One region of the Streptomyces sp. NPDC015532 genome, then DNA from elsewhere that is predicted to be linked to it. Evidence: riboswitches for the same ligand, from Rfam matches in the RefSeq annotation. Region 1 holds a riboswitch; each other region holds the start of a gene.
What was found. A riboswitch is a leader RNA that binds a small molecule or an ion and turns the genes downstream of it on or off. The one in region 1 is predicted to bind S-adenosylmethionine.

Region 1 (4,273 bases):
GCTTGTGCTCCGTGCCCCGGGGAACGGTGAAGACCGCCCCTTGCGGGAGCAGGACCGTGCGCTCCCCGTCGGGCTCGCGCAACGAGATGTGCAGCTCGCCGTCGAGTACCAGGAAGAACTCGTCGGTGTCGTCGTGGACGTGCCAGACATGTTCGCCCGCGACCTTGGCGACGCGGACGTCGTAGTCGTTGACGCGCGTGACGATGCGGGGGCTCCACAGGGCGTCGAAGGAGGCCAGAGCCTTGCCGAGGGGAATGGGTTCGCTGCTCATGGGCTCATCCTGAGCCGTTTCGCACGGCCGGCGCGAGTGCTGGGAATCGCCCATGGCGGCGTCGTCTTGCGCGGGTGCGCCTCGCGTCGGGCGGGACATACGGGCGGCGAGCGGACCCGACCGCACCGGGCACGGAATGTCGGGTCCGGCACAGTGGGACCGCCCTAGCGTGGAGATCAGTGAGGGAAGGACGGCCAGGAGTGCTGGAGCGGCTGAATCAGGCCATGGACCACATCGAGGAACACCTCGGTGAGCCCATCGACGTGGCCGGGCTGGCCCGTATCGCCATGACGTCGGAGTACCACTTCCGGCGGATGTTCTCCGCGCTGGCGGGCATCCCGCTCTCCGAGTACATCCGCCGCCGGCGGCTCACGCTCGCCGGGGCCGAAGTGCTCGCCGGGGAGCGGACGCTGCTGGAGGTCGCGGTGCGGTACGGGTACAGCTCGGGCGAGGCGTTCGCGCGTGCCTTTCGCGCCGTGCACGGGGTCGGACCCGGCGAGGCGCGGCGGACGGGCGCGGCGCTGCACTCCCAGCCACGGATGTCCTTCCGGCTGATCGTCGAAGGGAGCGGCAGCATGCGGTACCGCGTGGTGGAGAAGGGCGGGTTCCGGCTCGTGGGCAGGGGGACACGGGTCCCGCTGGTCTACGAGGGGATGAACCCGGCCATCGTGGAGTTCGTCAAAGGAATCGGCAAGGAGACGCTGGGGCGCTGGCAGGAGTACGCGGACGGGGAGCCCGGCGGTGTCCTGGCCGCCGTCAGCAACCACTCCGCGGACGATGCGGAGGGCACCGAAATCGGCTACTTCCAGGGGGTGGTGAGCGACGCGGAGGTGCCCGGGGCTTCGGAGAGCCTCGACGTCGGGCCGGGGACGTGGGCGGTGTTCGAGTCCTCGGGCGCGTTCCCGACGGCGGTCCAGCACCTCTGGCGGGATGTGTACACGCAGTGGTTCCCCTCGAACCCGTACCGGAGCCGGCCGGGCCCGTCGCTCTCGCGCACCCGGGTGTCCGAGGACGGTACGCACGCGGACGCGGAGGTGTGGATTCCGGTGGAGCGGGCCGGCGGCTGAACCCCGAAGCGGGCCACGGCCCGCAGGGTCCTTCGGCCGGGCGATCAGGCAGAACCGCCCGCCGCAGGCGGGCGTGGATGCGCGCCGGTTCTCCGCCTGGTGATCCGTGCGGCCGCCGGGCCGGTGTCTCCGGCCCGGCGTTCAGCGTCCCGCGGAACCGTCCGCCGGCCCGGCACGCCCGCTTCGGCGGGAGTGTCAGACGTCCGCCGTCGGGCGCACCACATCACTGCCGTGCCGGAAGGCGGGGTGATCGCCGAGACGGCGTACGTAGTCCAGGAGCCGGGGATGCGAGCCGAGGGCGCCGGAGGGGCCCAGCCCGGTGAGAGCCGTCCACACGTCCACGTCCGCCGCCGTGAGCGTGTCACCCAACACGTAGGGCTTCGAAGCGAGTTGGCAGTCCAGCAGGTCCAGGGCCGCCGCGAGCTCCGAGGCCGGGGCGGACGCGGTGACATCGCGGTCCAGCAGATCGCGGAGCGCTTCGATGTCGGCGGCGAGGGACGGAGGGCGGAGCGCGGACGGGCTCGTCGTGGTGTGACCGGAGAACAGTCCGGCCAGATCGCGGAGGATGGCGGGCGGGTGGTTGCTGACGATGCGTCCGCTCCACCGGTCGCACAGGGCGGGAGCGGTGAGCGGTCCGTCGAAGTGGTACTCGGTGGCCTCGTAGGCGCGGCGCAGCGACGCGAAGGCGTCGGGTGTCCGCGCGGGGTCGGCCAGGAGCGTCGTGGCGACCGAGTCCCGCAGGCCGAGCAGGCCGAGGGTGATGGCGATACGCAGCGAGAACGGACAACTCCGCGACAGATACAGCTCGTAGCGGTGCGGAGCCGGGTAGAAGCCGCCGGCGAGACCGACACCGATGCGGCTGTCGACGCGGTGCGGGAGGGCGGACGATGCCACCGCCGGCTGGAGGCGAAGGGCCGAGGGGAACGAAATCTGCTCACAGGGGCGTGCGTTGGCAGTGCTGGACGTGCGCGAAGCTGTCTCGGGCATGACTCTCCCTGGGGGAAGAAGGAAGCCACCGCCGCTTTGTGGGCACCGGCGGCCGGATGCGGATTGACTGCGCTGGTCGCACCGGTCCGGATCGCACGGACCGGCCGCGAATCAGTAAGCGCTGGAGACACGCAACAGATCGATGTGCAGGCGCCTCGTCAAGCCGTTCCTTGGCATTCCCACCGGTCCCGACTTCGGGGCTCGCGAGACGCGAGACCGCACTTGCCCCACCGCACCGGCGGGACCCGGTCGTCACCCGGGGCACCCCGTCGCGGTGGAAGGGTTGCCTGTCAGCGGGCCGGGGCCGATGACCACTGGGGCGGGCGGACCCGCACCGTGGGCGCTGACAATCGTGACCGTCCATGCCAGTCTCGGTGCGCTCTGTTGTGCCGTCAAGGAGGCCGCACGCGCGGTCTCACCTGGTGGTCACCCGCATTGACATTGTTTTCGGCGCGGGCCTAACCTGCGGCCCACCACAGGATGCCTTTTCGGCCGGAGAAGAAATGGTGACGGCGATGCACACAGCTGACGGGACGGCCGCATGGCGGCGCCTCGGCCGTGATGTGCTGTGCGCCGACCGCTCCGTGGACCTGCTGCGTGTCAACAGCGCCCTCTGTACGGGCATGTGTCGCTCCCTCAGCCGAGGCTGACGGCCCCTTCGGGTCCTTGACGACCGCGGGCTGACGGCTCTCCTCCTCGACGACCACCGCTGTCGCGATGTGTCCTTTCCCGTCCAGCCCCCGTTCCACGTGTGCCCGCGCCTCGCCGCGCCCTGAGCCGTCCGGCTCGGCGTGGCGCTGCCGCTCCGTGGTCCGGGGTGTCCGAATCCGCTGGAGCTCTCCATGAGTCAACCTCCCGGCAGCGCTGTGTCCTTCGGAGCAGCGACGCCCGCCGAGGCGATCCCCCGTACCGACTTCCCCGCCGGGCCCAAGCCACTGGCGGCCCAGCGGGTCCTTCCGCTCCGGCGTCCCGGCCGCTGGATCATCACGGCCGTCGTGCTCGTGCTGGTCGCCCAGATCGCCCACGGCCTGGTGACCAACCCCTTCTACCAGTGGGATCGGTTCCAGTACTGGTTCTTCCGTCCGACCATCCTCGACGGCCTGCTCATCACCCTCGAAGTGGCTGCCTACAGCGCCGTGTTGGGCCTGCTCGGCGGCATCGTGCTGGCTCTGGCCAGGCTCTCCCGGAGCCCGGTGCTGCGCGCGGTCAGCTGGGTCTACACCTGGCTGTTCCGGTCGGTGCCGCTGATCGTGGTCCTGCTGTTCCTCTACAACTTCAGTGCCCTGTACCAGACGTTGAGCGTGGGCGTTCCGTTCGGGCCGGCGTTCTTCACCTTCGACGAGTCCCGCCTGGCCACCGACATGGCCGTCGCCGTCGTCGGACTGAGCCTGAACGAAGCGGCGTACGCCTCCGAAGTGGTGCGCGGCGGGCTCCTCTCCGTCGACCAGGGCCAGCACGAGGCGGCCTCCGCCCTGGGACTGCCGAAGCGGTACCAGTTCGGGAAGATCGTCTTCCCGCAGGCGCTGCGCTCCATCACCCCCAACTACGTGAACCAGCTGATCGGCCTGATCAAGGGCACCTCGCTGGTCTTCTACGTGTCCCTGCTGGACCTGTTCGGCTCCGTGCAGAGCATGGGCAGCACCTACCCGGGCGACATTGTGCCGCTGCTCCTCGTGGCCACCGCCTGGTATCTGATCCTCACCAGCGTCGTGTCCGTCATCCAGTTCTACGTCGAGCGGTACTACTCGCGGGGCGCGCTGCGCACCCTGCCGCCGACTCCGTTGCAGAAGGCGCGGAACGGTCTGCGTGACGTGCGGGCCCGGTTCCAGAGGGAGACGGCGATATGAGCGGCGAGACGCGTCTGACGACAGTGCGGGCAGGGACGGCCCCGGCCGCCGAGGCGGCGGACACGGCGTCGACCGCCGCCGTCCGGGCGGAGGACACCGCG
Region 2 (4,273 bases), on a different contig from region 1:
ACCAGTCTCTTCCCGTTCCTGTTCTTCCTGCCGCTGCGGTTCCCCGCCTGGGTGGTGCTGCCGTTCTGGTTCACCCTCCAGTGGCTGGCGGCGGGCCGCAGCCCCTCGGGCCCCGGGGTCGCCTACCTGGCGCACCTGGTGGGCTTCTCCCTCGGTTTCCTCTACGCGTGGGCGCGGTTCCGGCGCCGTGCGGAGCCGGTGCCCGTCCGGGGGGTGCTGCCGGGGCCCCCGGTGGAGCGGCCGGGCCAGGTGGACCGCGAGTAGGGTGAGATCCCCAGCAGCGGCCCCCTAGGGAGAGAACCAGCCGTGATCACCGCGATCGTCCTCATCAAGACCAGCGTGGACCGGATCCCCGAGATCGCCGAGTCGATCGCGTCCCTGGAGAGCGTCAGCGAGGTCTTCTCCGTCACGGGTACCTACGACCTGATCGCCATGGTCCGGGTCCAGGCCCACGACGACCTGGCGGACGTCATCCCCGGCAAGATCAGCAAGATCCCGGGCGTCGAGGCGACGGACACGCACGTGGCGTTCCGTACGTACTCCCAGCACGACCTGGAGGCGGCGTTCGCGATCGGTCTCGACTCCTGACCGACGCGCCACCGCCTCCGGGCGGACGGGCCGCGGGCGTCAGACCGCCGGGACGCAGCGGCCGTCCTCGGTGCGGTACTGCCAGCGCGCGCCGTCCCTGACGAGCTCGCGCACCGCGCGCACGAAACGCTCGACGTGCTCGTCGGGGGTACCGGCGCCGAAGCTGACGCGGATGGCGTTGAGGGACTTCTCGCCCGGCGCCGCCTCGGGGGCGCCGCACTCCCCCTGGGTCTGAGGGTCGCTGCCGAGCAGCGTGCGGACGAGCGGGTGGGCGCAGAAGAGGCCGTCGCGGACACCGATGCCGTACTCGGCGGAGAGCGCGGCGGCGAAGTGCGAGCTGTTCCAGCCCTCGACGACGAAGGAGATGACGCCGACCCGCGGGGCGTCGTCGCCGAAGAGGGAGAGGACCCGGACCTCGGGGACCTCGGCGAGGCCCTCGCGGACGGTACGGATCAGGTGCCGCTCCCGGGCGAGAAGGCTGTCGAAGCCCTCCTCGGTGAGCGCCTTGCAGGCCGAGGCGATCGCGTAGGCCCCGATGACGTTCGGCGAGCCGGCCTCGTGCCGGGCGGCGCTGTCGTGCCACTCCACGTCCACGCCGCCGTCCACGCGCCGGGTGACCTTGCGGCTGGCCCCGCCGCCCGCGAGGTACGGGTCGGCCTCGCGCAGCCAGTCGGAGCGGCCCGCGAGGACACCGGAGCCGAACGGCGCGTACAGCTTGTGCCCGGAGAACGCGACCCAGTCGACGTCGAGGTCCTGGACCGACACCGGGTGGTGCGGGGCGAGCTGCGCGGCGTCGAGGACGATGCGCGCGCCGTGGGCGTGCGCGGCGGCGGCCAGTTCCCGCACCGGCCACAGCTCCCCGGTGACGTTCGAGGCGCCGGTGACGCAGACCAGGGCCGGTCCGTAAGGGTCGCGGGCGGCGAGGGCGTGCTCCAGGGTGGCGACGGCCTCGTCCGGGGTCCGCGGGGCGTTCAGGTAGGTCACCCGGGCGTCGCGCCAGGGCAGCAGCGAGGCGTGGTGCTCGGTCTCGAAGACGAAGACCTGGCAGTCGGCCGGGAGCGCGGCGGCGAGCAGGTTGAGCGAGTCGGTGGTGGAGCGGGTGAAGACCACCTGGTCACCGGCGCGGCAGCCGAGGAACTCCTCGACGGTCCTGCGGGCGTTCTCGAAGAGGTCGGTGGAGAGCTGCGAGAGGTAGCCGGCACCCCGGTGGACGCTGCCGTAGTAGGGCGCGTACGCGGCCACGTCGTCCCACACCCGCTGGAGGGCGGGCGCGCTGGCGGCGTAGTCGAGGGCCGCGTAGGTCACCTCGCCGCCGGTGACGAGCGGGACGGTGACATCCCGGCCCAGAACGGCCAGGGGGGCACAAACGGTCTGGTCGGCGGCAGCGGTGGAGACAGACATGGCGAGCTCCTGTGAGAGGCAGGCGGGATCACCGCGCGAGCCGGCCGCCCGGAGGCAGGGCTCGGCGCAGGAGAAGGTGAAAGGGGTGTGGAGGCGGGGCTCTACGCCCTAGCGCATTCGCTTGCTCACAGAAGGCTCCCTCGAACGACCAGGACCCCTGGTTGCGTCCGCCCGATGGGCGGGAGGGGTCCGCGCTTGCCGTAGGCCTCGCTGCCTACGACCTGGTCTTCACCCGGGGCACCCCGCCACGGACGGAGGGTTGCCGGACAGCCGGCCGGGGCCTGATGGCTGTCACTCATGACCTGATACAGCATCTTGCCAGAGGATCTTCCCCGCGCAAGACGTCGTCCGGATTCTGGACCACGTCCCGCGCGGGGTCTCACGCCGGTCAGGCGTTGCTGGCGGCCACCCAGCGCTCCAGGGTGCGCTTCGCGGCGCCGGAGTCGATCGACTCGGCCGCCTTCGCCATGCCGTCGCGGAGCTGGTCCGCGAGCGGCGCGCCGGTCGGCGACAGGGCCACCAGGGCCGCCGCCGAGTTCAGCAGGACCGCGTCCCGTACGGGCCCCCGCTCGCCGTCCAGGACGCGCCGGGCGACCTCCGCGTTGTACGAGGCGTCGGCGCCGCGCAGAGCCTCCACCGGGACGATGTCGAGCCCGACGTCGCGGGGGTCGAAGCGTTCCTCGGTGACCTTGCCGTCGCGGACCACCCAGACGTGGGAACCCGCCGTGGTGGTCAGTTCGTCGAGGCCGTCGTCACCGCGGAAGACGAGCGAGGAGTTGCCGCGCTCGGCGAACACGCCCGCCACGATGGGCGCCATCCGGAGATCGGCGACGCCGACCGCCTGGGCCTTCACCCGCGCCGGGTTGGTCAGCGGCCCGAGCACGTTGAACGTTGTCCGGATGCCCAACTGGCCGCGGGCCGCCGCCACATGACGCAGCGCCGGGTGGAACTTGACCGCGAAGCAGAAGGTGATCCCGGCCTCCTCCGCCACCTCGGCCACCCTCTTCACCGGCAGGTGGAGATTGACGCCGAGCTTCTCCAGGACGTCGGAGGAACCGGACGCGGAGGACGCGGCCCGGTTGCCGTGCTTGACGACCTTGGCGCCGGCGCCGGCCACCACGATCGAGGACATCGTGGAGATGTTGACGGTCTTCGCGCCGTCGCCGCCCGTTCCGACGATGTCGACGGTGTGTCCGGGCACCTCGATCACATTGGCGTGCTCGTACATCGCCCGGACGAGTCCGGCGATCTCCTGGACGGTCTCGCCCTTGGCCCGCAGGGCCACCACGAACCCGGCGATCTGCGCGTCGGTCGCCTCGCCGCGCATGATGCGGTCCATCGCCCAGGCCGTGTCGTCCGCGCTCTGGTCGCGGCCTTCGAGCAGGCCGTTCAGTACCGCGGGCCAGGAACGGCCCGCCGCGGTGTCGCCTCCAGCGGGGTTCACAGCGCTCATGGTCGCTCCTGGTTCGTAGGTCACGCGGTCGTGGGTGACACGGCGTGGGGTGAGGCGGTCGTGGGTGACGCGGGGTGGATCGCCCGCGGCACCGGGTGAGTCCACCCTATCCAGCCCGGGGGACGGCAAAGAGCCCCGTCCGTGTCATGGACGGGGCTCCTGCCGTGGCGAACAGCCGGGGATCAGTGGTGGCCGTGGCCGCTCGTGATCTCCTTGTACTCCTCGACGGTGGGCTTGGGGATCTGGCCTTCCTCCCCGTAGAAGCCCTCGCTCATCTTGGCGCGCAGCTTCTGCGCGCCCGAGACCTTGCGCTCGACACCGTTCTCGTCGACCGTCGGGCCGATCTCGGCCGGCTTGTACTGCTCGTGCGCCGTGAGCGTGTGCAGCGCGTCCTGGCTGAGCGGCTCGTGGACCTCGATGAACTCACCGTGCGGCAGGCGCTTGATGATGCCCGACTCGCGGCCGTGCAGCACCTTGTCCCGGTCCCGGCGCTGGAGGCCGAGGCAGATCCGCTTGGTGGCCATGAAGGTGAGCACCGGCACGACGAAGAACGCGATACGCACGAACCAGGTGATCGAGTTGATCGCCAGGTGGAAGTGCGTGGCCCAGATGTCGTTGCCGCCGCCGACGAGCAGGACGAAGTACCAGCTGATCCAGGCGGCACCGAACGCGGTCCGGGTCGGGACGTTGCGCGGGCGGTCCAGGATGTGGTGCTCGCGCTTGTCGCCGGTGACCCAGGACTCGATGAACGGGTAGACCGCGATCGCGACCAGGACCAGCGGGAAGATCACCAGCGGGATGAACACGCCCAGGACGAGCGTGTGACCCCAG
Region 3 (4,273 bases), on a different contig from region 1:
TCGTCGTTGACGTACACGTTCACGAAGCGGCGCAGCTTGCCCTGGTCGTCCAGGACGCGCGCGGCGATGCCCGTGTGGTTCTTCTCCAGGTCGCTGATGACCTCGGCGAGGGTCGCGCCCTCGGCCGTCACCTCGGCGGCGCCACCGGTGTAGGTGCGCAGGATGGTGGGGATGCGGACGTTGACGCTCATGATGCGAGGCCAGCCTCTCGGAAGGAGTCGAGGTTCGGGCGGATGGTCGCGGTCAGCCCGGTGTCCGAGGCCACCGCGTCCAGGGTCTTGAGGCCGTCGCCGGTGTTCAGCACGACCGTGGTGAGGGCCGGGTCGAGGAGACCGTTCTCGATCAGCTTGCGGGTGACGCCGACGGTCACGCCACCGGCCGTCTCCGCGAAGATGCCCTCGGTGCGCGCGAGCAGCTTGATCGCGTCGACGATCTGCTCGTCGTTCACGTCCTCCACCGCGCCGCCGGTGCGCCGCGCGATGTCGAGCACGTACGGCCCGTCCGCGGGGTTGCCGATGGCGAGCGACTTGGCGATGGTGTCCGGCTTCTGCGGCCGTACGACGTCGTGGCCGGCCTTGTAGGCGACGGAGACCGGGGAGCAGCCCTCGGCCTGGGCGCCGAAGATCTTGTAGGGCCTGTCCTCGACCAGTCCGAGCTTGATCAGTTCCTGGAGTCCCTTGTCGATCTTCGTGAGCTGGGAGCCGGAGGCGATCGGCACGACGAGCTGGTCGGGGAGCCTCCAGCCGAGCTGCTCGCAGATCTCGTACGCCAGCGTCTTGGAGCCCTCGGCGTAGTAGGGCCGCAGGTTGACGTTGACGAAGCCCCAGCCCTCGCCGGCCGGGTCGCCGATCAGCTCGGAGCAGAAGCGGTTCACGTCGTCGTAGTTGCCCTGGATGCCGACGAGCTCTCCGCCGTAGACCGCGGCCATGACGACCTTGCCCTGCTCCAGGTCGTGCGGGATGAACACGCAGGAGCGGAAGCCGGCGCGGGCCGCCGCGGCGCCGACGGCGCCGGCGAGGTTGCCGGTGGAGGAGCAGGAGAGAGTCGTGAAGCCGAAGACACGGGCCGCTTCGATGGCCTGGGCGACGACGCGGTCCTTGAAGGAGTGCGTCGGGTTGCCGGAGTCGTCCTTGACGAAGAGCTTTCCGGCGTCGACACCGAGCTCACGGGCCAGGTTGTCGGCCTGGACGAGCTTGGTCCAGCCCGGGTTGATGTTCGGCTTATCCGCCACGTCCGCGGGGACGGGCAGCAGCGGCGCGTAGCGCCAGATGTTCGCGGGTCCCGCTTCGATGCGCTTGCGGAGTTCTTCGGTCTCGTAGGCCGAGAAGTCGTAGGCGATCTCCAGCGGGCCGAAACACTCCTCACAGGCGAAGACCGGGCCGAGCGGGACGCGGTGTCCGCACTCGCGGCAGGAAAGCGCCGTGGCCGGGCCGAGGTCGACCGCTTCGGCGGAGTTCGTGGTACTTGCAACTGTCTGCGCAGCCATGGAGGCGAGGCCCTTTCCTCATCTTCCTCACGGCGCACTTCGCCGCGAGACGGATTTGGCACCTTCCCGAGCCGGGAGCCTCGCGACGCGATCGACATCGATCGGTACGAGACCGGCTGGAGGGTTGCCGGGGCTTCATCGGGCCGTATCCCTCTGCCCCTCTGGATGAGCGGTATTTGATTGTTGAACTGTTGAACGCGATACGTACCGACGATCCAGGACATGCGATGGTCATCCGCGTTGTTCAAGACTGTAACCGAAGGCCAGGACAGTTGAGATAGTCGTCCGAACCGCGAGACGACGGCAATCGATCTGCCGCTGGCCGCAGCGGGCACGCCGATGAGAGCGTGTGATCAGACAGTGAGGAGCCGCAGACCGTGCTGAAAGACGTCGAAAGCTGGCTGAGCACACGCTCCTGGTCCGTGACCGACCGCCCGCTCCACAAGATCATGGCCGCGAAACGCATCACGGGATCGACGGTCAGTGTGGTGCTGCCCGCGCTCAACGAGGAGGAGACCGTCGGCGAGATCGTGGCGATCATCCGCCACGACCTGATGCAGCAGGTGCCGCTCGTCGACGAGATCGTCGTCGTCGACTCCGGCTCGACCGACCGCACCGCCGCGGTCGCCGCCGCGGCGGGCGCGAGGGTCGTGCACCGCGACGACATCCTCCCGCGGATCCCGGCCGTGCCGGGCAAGGGCGAGGTGCTGTGGCGGTCTCTGCTCGTGACGAGCGGGGACATCGTCTGTTTCATCGACGCGGACCTCAAGGAGTTCTCGTCCGACTTCGTCACCGGGATCGTGGGCCCGCTGCTCACCGACCCCGGCGTAGATCTGGTCAAGGCCATGTACGACCGCCCGCTGGGCGGCGCCTCGGGACAGGGCGGCCGGGTCACCGAGCTGATGGCCCGCCCCCTGCTGAACATGCACTGGCCGCAGCTCGCGGGCTTCGTCCAGCCGCTCGGCGGCGAGTACGCCGCCCGCCGCTCGCTGCTCGAACAGCTCCCCTTCCCCGTCGGCTACGGCGTCGAACTGGGCATGCTGGTCGACGCCCTGCACCTGGTGGGCCTGGACGCCCTCGCCCAGGTCGACGTCGGGGTGCGCAAGCACCGCCACCAGGACGGCCAGGCCCTGGGCCGCATGGCCGCAGCGATCTACCGCACCGCACAGCTCCGGCTCGCGCGCGGCCATCTGATCCGCCCCGCCCTCACCCAGTTCGAGCGCGGCCGGGACGGTTTCCAGCCGCGCACGTACTCGGTGGACACGGAGGAAAGGCCGCCGATGAGCGAAATCTCCGAGTACCAGCGGCGCAGGGCCGCCTAGACCGGCCCCGACGGCCGCGATCACATACGGCCGAAGGGGCGCGTTTGAGCGTTTCGACACGGGGCTAGGTTTCGAGGCATGGCTTCAACGCACGGTGCTCACCACATCCTGGTCGCCTCCAACCGCGGCCCGGTCACCTACGAGGTACGGGAGGACGACTCGCTGCACGCCCGGCGCGGCGGCGGCGGGCTCGTCTCCGGACTCTCGGCGATCGGGCCGGACGCGGGCGCCCTGTGGGTGTGCTCGGCGCTCGGCGACGGCGACCGCGAGGCGGTCCGGCGCGGGGTCGGCGAGGACGGCGTGCGCATGCTGGCCGTCGACGCCGAGGTGCACGCCGACGCGTACAACGGCATCGCCAACTCCGTGCTGTGGTTCGTCCACCACATGCTCTACCAGACCCCGCTGGAGCCGGTCTTCGACGCGGAGTTCCGGCGCCAGTGGGAGTCGTACCGGACCTACAACCGTGCCTTCGCCGAGGCACTGGCCGAGGAGGCGGCCGAGGGCGCGGCCGTGCTCGTCCAGGACTACCACCTGTGCCTGGTCCCCGGGATGCTCCGCGAACTGCGCCCCGACCTGCGCATCGGCCACTTCTCCCACACCCCGTGGGCACCCGAGGACTACTTCCGGATGCTCCCCGACGACATCCGCGCGGAACTGCTGGACGGCATGCTCGGCGCGGACCGCGTGGCGTTCCTGACCCTGCGGTGGGCGACCGCCTTCACGCGGTGCGTGGAGACGGCCGCCCCGGAGCGGTACCGGGTCTCCTCCCCGGAGGGCCGGCCGGAGATCGAGCACCTCGACGGCTCCCCGCCCCGCCGGACCCTCGTCGGGGTGCACGGCCTCGGCGCGGACGCCGAGTTCCTGCGCGAGCGCTCGCACCGCGCGGACGTCGGGGAACGGATGGCCGCGCTGCGCGAGGAGATCGGCGCGGGCCGCAAAACGATCGTGCGCGTCGACCGGACCGAGCTGTCCAAGAACATCGTGCGGGGGCTGCTGGCGTACCGGCAGCTCCTAGACGACCACCCCGAGTGGCGCGAGCGGGTCGTCCACGTGGCGTTCGCCTACCCCTCGCGGCAGGACCTCGCGGTCTACCGGGACTACACGGCCGAGGTGCAGCGCGTCGCCGACGAGATCAACTCCGGGTACGGAACGCCTGGCTGGACTCCGGTGGTGCTGCATGTGAAGGACGACTTCGCGCGCTCGCTCGCCGCCTACCGGCTGGGCGACGTCGCCCTCGTCAACCCCATCAGGGACGGCATGAACCTCGTCGCCAAGGAGATCCCGGTGGTCTCCGACGAGGGCTGCGCGCTGGTCCTGTCGCGGGAGGCCGGGGCGTACGAGGAACTGGGCGAGGACGCGATCTCCGTGAACCCGTACGACGTGACCGGTACGGCGCGGGCGCTGCACGAGGCGCTCGGCATGCAGCCGGGCGAACGAGCCGAACGCACCAAGCGCCTCACCGCAG
Region 4 (4,273 bases), on a different contig from region 1:
CCTGCGGCGTGACCCCGGTGAGGCCGAGGGCGGAGGAACTGATGAACAGGCCCTTGCGTCCGGTGAGAGGGTGTTCCAGGACGACCGGGTGCTCGACGGTCTCTCCGACCGCCGTCCTCCTGCTGCCCTGCGCGTAGTTCTCCGCGTTGCCGTCGTACACGGCGCTCACGGATTCCAGCAGCACCTTGAACGGCTCCGACAGGTCGTCGTACGCCGCCTGAAGATCGGCCCACAGGGTGTGTCCGCCGATTTCGGGCACCTCTTCGTAGACGAGTGACTCGATCGCGAACACCGGGCCACGCCACAGCCCGCCGATGTGCCAGCTGCTGGCCTTGCCGGTCTGCCGCACGTTGTACGGGTAGACCAGGGGGTTGGCGGGGTCCTTGGCGGCGGTGGGGTGGTCGAACGGCGAGGCGAAGAGCCGTACGGCCTCGACATGCTGATCAGGTGTCAGGTTCTGTCCGCGGAACACCAGCACCTTGTGCTCCGCGAACGCGCGGCGCAGGTCGTCGGCGATGGTGTCGTCGACGGGCCGTGTGAGATCGACGCCGCTCACCTCGGCGCCGAAGCGGGGACCGACCCGCAGGATTTCCGGACGTGCGACAGTGGTCATGCCGAACTCCTCATGTTGTCGTGCGGGACAACGCGCCGTGCGCGGCGGAAGGCGGGGGACAGGGGCCGACGGCACGCGGAGCGGACGGACGTCAGGCGGGCCGGCACCAGGACGCGTTCACGCGCACCAGATCCACGGGCAGCCTGCGGAAGAGGACCGAATCGGTCGTGTTTCCACGGTACGCAGGACCGACGGCCCGACACCAGGCTGCACCATTGCAACCGCGTGAACTTGGACGGCCCCTGTCGCGGTGTCCTTCAGGGCGCTTCCACGCAATCGGGTGGGCCGAGCGCGCCCTGTCCGCCCGCGGCCCTGGTTCCATCGAGGAGCGGCACGGGAGACCCGCCCTCGTCAGAGGCCGTGCGAGCCGCCGATCGCACGAACACGGCCTGCCTGCAAGCATGTTGGGGCCGACGGTGTCACCGGAGCGCGCGTCCTCCGTACCCCCGACTCTCACCGCGTTCCGGCTCGGAGAGCGTCCGGGAGACCGCTCCTGAGGGCTCTTGACGCCTGGAGAATTGGCGATCTACGGTGACCGCGAGCCACGAGTTCCGGTGTGCAAGCCCTGGCTGGCCGGACGGCAACCCTCGACGCAGTGGGGTGCCCCAGGTGACGGCTCGGCGGATGACCCCATTCTGCAAGTGCGATCACCAGGAGGACGGTGTGACGAGCTCTCCGACGCTCCGCTCCCGTCGCCATGTCGATCCGCTGCCCGTCCCCAGCCGGCTCTGTTGTAGCTGACTCTTCTCGCCCGCGCCTTCGCGGGTGTCTCCACAGCCTCCATCACGTCCTCGTCCGAGGAGGCCCGCCCCGCGACGCTCGGTCGCCGATGGGGCATTCCTCGCACCCCTCTTGCGGAAGCAGGCATTCCTTATGACGCGGCACCTCGGCACGAGACCGGTCCGCCCCGGTGGCCTCGGCGCTCTCTCCCTCGGCACGGCCCTCTTGCTGGCCCTCACCGCCTGCACCAGTTCGAAGAACGGCGACAGCGCGGTCTCCGGCGGGAAGACGATCACCGTCGGTACCACGGACCAGGTGACCAGCCTCGACCCGGCGGGCGCGTGGGACGCGGGATCCGGCACGATCGAGAGCGAGGTCTACGCGACCCTGCTCAGTACCGAGACCGGCTCCCCGGACGTCCTGCCGGACCTGGCCTCCAAGATCGAGCCGACCGGGCCGAAGGAGTACACGGTCACCCTCAAGAAGAACCTGACGTTCGGCAACGGACACGACCTGACCTCCTCCGACGTCAAGTTCAGCTTCGACAGGACAGTCAAGATCGCCGACGAGAACGGCCCCTCCTCGCTCCTGTACAACCTCGCCTCGGTTGCCGCGCCGACACCCACGACCGTCGTCTTCACCCTCAAGTCGGCCGACGACACCCTCTTCCCGCAGGTGCTGTCCACCGCGGCGGGCTACATCGTGGACGAACAGGTGTTTCCGGCGGACAAGATCCTCGACGACGGGGCTGTCGTGGCCGCCAAGCCCTGGAGCGGCCCGTACGGTGTCACCAGCTACGACAAGAACTCACTGGTCTCCTTCACGGCCAACCGCGGCTACAGGGGTCGGCAGGGGACTCCGAAGGTCCGGAAGATCCAGCTCAAGTACTACACGAACGCCGGCAACCTCAAGCTCGACGTCCAGCAGGGGACCATCGACGCCGTCTACCGGACGCTGACCACCGCCGACCTGGACGACCTGGCCACCAAGAAGGACGTCAAGGTCCACACCGGCTCGGGCAACGGCATCCGCTACATCGTCTTCGACTTCGCGACCCAGCCCTATGGCACCAAGACCAAGAACGCCGACAAGCGGAAGGCCCTCGCGGTCCGTCAGGCGGTCGCGGACTCGGTGGACCGGGCCCAGCTCGCCCAGCAGGTGTACAAGAACACCTACCAGCCGCTCTACACCCCCGTTCCGGACGGCTTCACCGGTGCCACTCCGTCCTTCAGGTCACTCTACGGCGACAAGAAGGGCGGTCCCGACAAGTCCGCGGCTGCCGCCCGGCTGAAGACGGCCGACGTGACCACGCCCGTCACCCTCAACCTGCAGTACAACACCGACCACTACGGCTCGTCCTCGGCGGACGAGTACGCGCTGATCAAGACGCAGCTGGAGGCCACCGGGCTGTTCAAGGTGAACCTGCAGTCCACCGAGTGGACCCAGTACGGCAAGGACCGCATCGCCCACCAGTATCCGCTGTACCAGCTCGGCTGGTACGCCGACTACCTCGACGCCGACAACTACCTCTCGCCCTTCTTCTCGGCCAACAGCTGGATCGCCAACGGCTATGCGGACCCCGCCGTGCGTGCCCTGATCAAAAAGGAGGAGACCGAGACGGACCCGGCCCAGCGGACCGAGCAGCTGAAGCAGGCACAGGACAAGGCCGCCGCGTCCGTCCCCTTGATCCCGCTGCTCCAGGGCTCCACCGCCATCGTCACCCGCACCGATGTCAGCGGTGTGCCGTCCGAGTTGGACGCCACGTACACGTTCCGCTGGGCGGGGCTCGCGAAAAGGTGAGCGTCCTGACGCGGGAGACCCCCGGCGCCGCCGGGTCCGGTCTCGTCCGCTACCTCGTGGCCCGCTTCCTCCTCATCGTTCCCACGGTGCTGATCCTGGTCAGCGTCGTCTTCTTTCTCATGCGGGCGACAGGTGATCCCGTCAGTGCCGCGTTCGCCGACCGGCTCACCCCGGAGCAACTGCGGGAGAAGCTCCACCAGACGGGCTACGACCGGCCGCTGCTCATCCAATACCTGGACTTCCTGCGGTCGTTGGCGACCGGGGACCTGGGTCGCACCGCCACCGACAACCAGCCGGTGAGTCACCTGCTGACCACCTACGGCGCTGCCACCGCCGAACTCGCCGGCTACGCCCTCGGTGTGGCCCTGCTCGTGGGCGTGCCGCTCGGCATGCTCGCCGCCTCCTACCGGGACCGCGCCGCCGACGCGGGACTGCGGGTCTTCGCGATCCTCACCTACGCCACACCGGTCTTCTTCCTCGGCCTGCTGCTCAAGCTCGTCTTCGCCGTGTGGCTCGGCTGGCTGCCCGCGTCGGGCCGGGCGAGCACCGAGGTCCAGCTCTTCTTGCAGGATCAGACCAGCACGACCGGCTTCTATCTCCTCGACGCCCTTCGCAGCGGTGACTCCGCGGCCATCGCCGACGTCGTACAACACGCGGTGCTGCCCGGCCTCGCGTTGGGCCTGCTGGTCGCGGGCGTGCTGCTGCGTCTCGTCCGCACCAACCTGATCGGCACCCTGAACACCGACTACGTCGAGGCCGCCCGCTCCCGCGGCGTGACCCCGTTCCGGCTGATCACCCGCCATGCCACCCGGCCCGCGCTCATCGCCGTCGTCACCGTCCTCGGACTCCAGGTGGCCGGCCTGCTCGGAGGGGCGGTCCTGACGGAGACCACCTTCGAGTGGAAGGGCCTCGGTTTCGAGCTCGCCCACTACCTGACGGTCCGTGACTTCCCGGCGGTGCAGGGCATCGCGGCCCTGTTCGCCATCGTCGTCGCGGTGACCAACTTCCTCGTCGATGTCGTGGCGGCGCTGATCGACCCCCGAGTGAGGTACTGACCCATGGCCGCCCAGGTCGTCCCGAGACGGCGTACCCTGCTTCCCGGCAGGCCGCGCCTTCCGGCCCGCGCCGGCGTGCAGCGAG

Region 2: it holds a riboswitch for S-adenosylmethionine, as region 1 does, so the genes downstream of both, ACF07B_RS04380 (aminotransferase class V-fold PLP-dependent enzyme) here and ACF07B_RS24245 (putative leader peptide) in region 1, are expected to answer to the same signal.
Region 3: it holds a riboswitch for S-adenosylmethionine, as region 1 does, so the genes downstream of both, thrC (threonine synthase) here and ACF07B_RS24245 (putative leader peptide) in region 1, are expected to answer to the same signal.
Region 4: it holds a riboswitch for S-adenosylmethionine, as region 1 does, so the genes downstream of both, ACF07B_RS21730 (ABC transporter substrate-binding protein) here and ACF07B_RS24245 (putative leader peptide) in region 1, are expected to answer to the same signal.

The regions. Positions count from the first base shown of each region.
Region 1 is NZ_JBIBSY010000008.1:154,392-158,664, forward strand. Features, by position in the region: gene ACF07B_RS24230 (cupin domain-containing protein) at 1-271, opposite strand, end outside; gene ACF07B_RS24235 (helix-turn-helix domain-containing protein) at 472-1,338, shown strand; gene ACF07B_RS24240 (glutathione S-transferase C-terminal domain-containing protein) at 1,534-2,325, opposite strand; gene ACF07B_RS24245 (putative leader peptide) at 2,437-2,502, opposite strand; SAM riboswitch class IV at 2,539-2,683, opposite strand; gene ACF07B_RS24250 (amino acid ABC transporter permease) at 3,168-4,172, shown strand; gene ACF07B_RS24255 (amino acid ABC transporter ATP-binding protein) at 4,169-4,273, shown strand, end outside.
Region 2 is NZ_JBIBSY010000001.1:1,038,076-1,042,348, reverse strand. Features, by position in the region: gene ACF07B_RS04390 (rhomboid family intramembrane serine protease) at 1-264, shown strand, start outside; gene ACF07B_RS04385 (Lrp/AsnC family transcriptional regulator) at 307-588, shown strand; gene ACF07B_RS04380 (aminotransferase class V-fold PLP-dependent enzyme) at 628-1,989, opposite strand; SAM riboswitch class IV at 2,176-2,292, opposite strand; gene trpD (anthranilate phosphoribosyltransferase) at 2,378-3,442, opposite strand; gene ACF07B_RS04370 (cytochrome bc complex cytochrome b subunit) at 3,625-4,273, opposite strand, start outside.
Region 3 is NZ_JBIBSY010000014.1:157,652-161,924, reverse strand. Features, by position in the region: gene ACF07B_RS32895 (MoaD/ThiS family protein) at 1-191, opposite strand, end outside; gene thrC (threonine synthase) at 188-1,486, opposite strand; SAM riboswitch class I at 1,502-1,658, opposite strand; gene ACF07B_RS32885 (glucosyl-3-phosphoglycerate synthase) at 1,864-2,808, shown strand; gene ACF07B_RS32880 (trehalose-6-phosphate synthase) at 2,887-4,273, shown strand, end outside.
Region 4 is NZ_JBIBSY010000006.1:332,757-337,029, reverse strand. Features, by position in the region: gene ACF07B_RS21735 (TauD/TfdA dioxygenase family protein) at 1-613, opposite strand, end outside; SAM riboswitch class IV at 1,154-1,263, shown strand; gene ACF07B_RS21730 (ABC transporter substrate-binding protein) at 1,487-3,133, shown strand; gene ACF07B_RS21725 (ABC transporter permease) at 3,130-4,188, shown strand; gene ACF07B_RS21720 (ABC transporter permease) at 4,192-4,273, shown strand, end outside.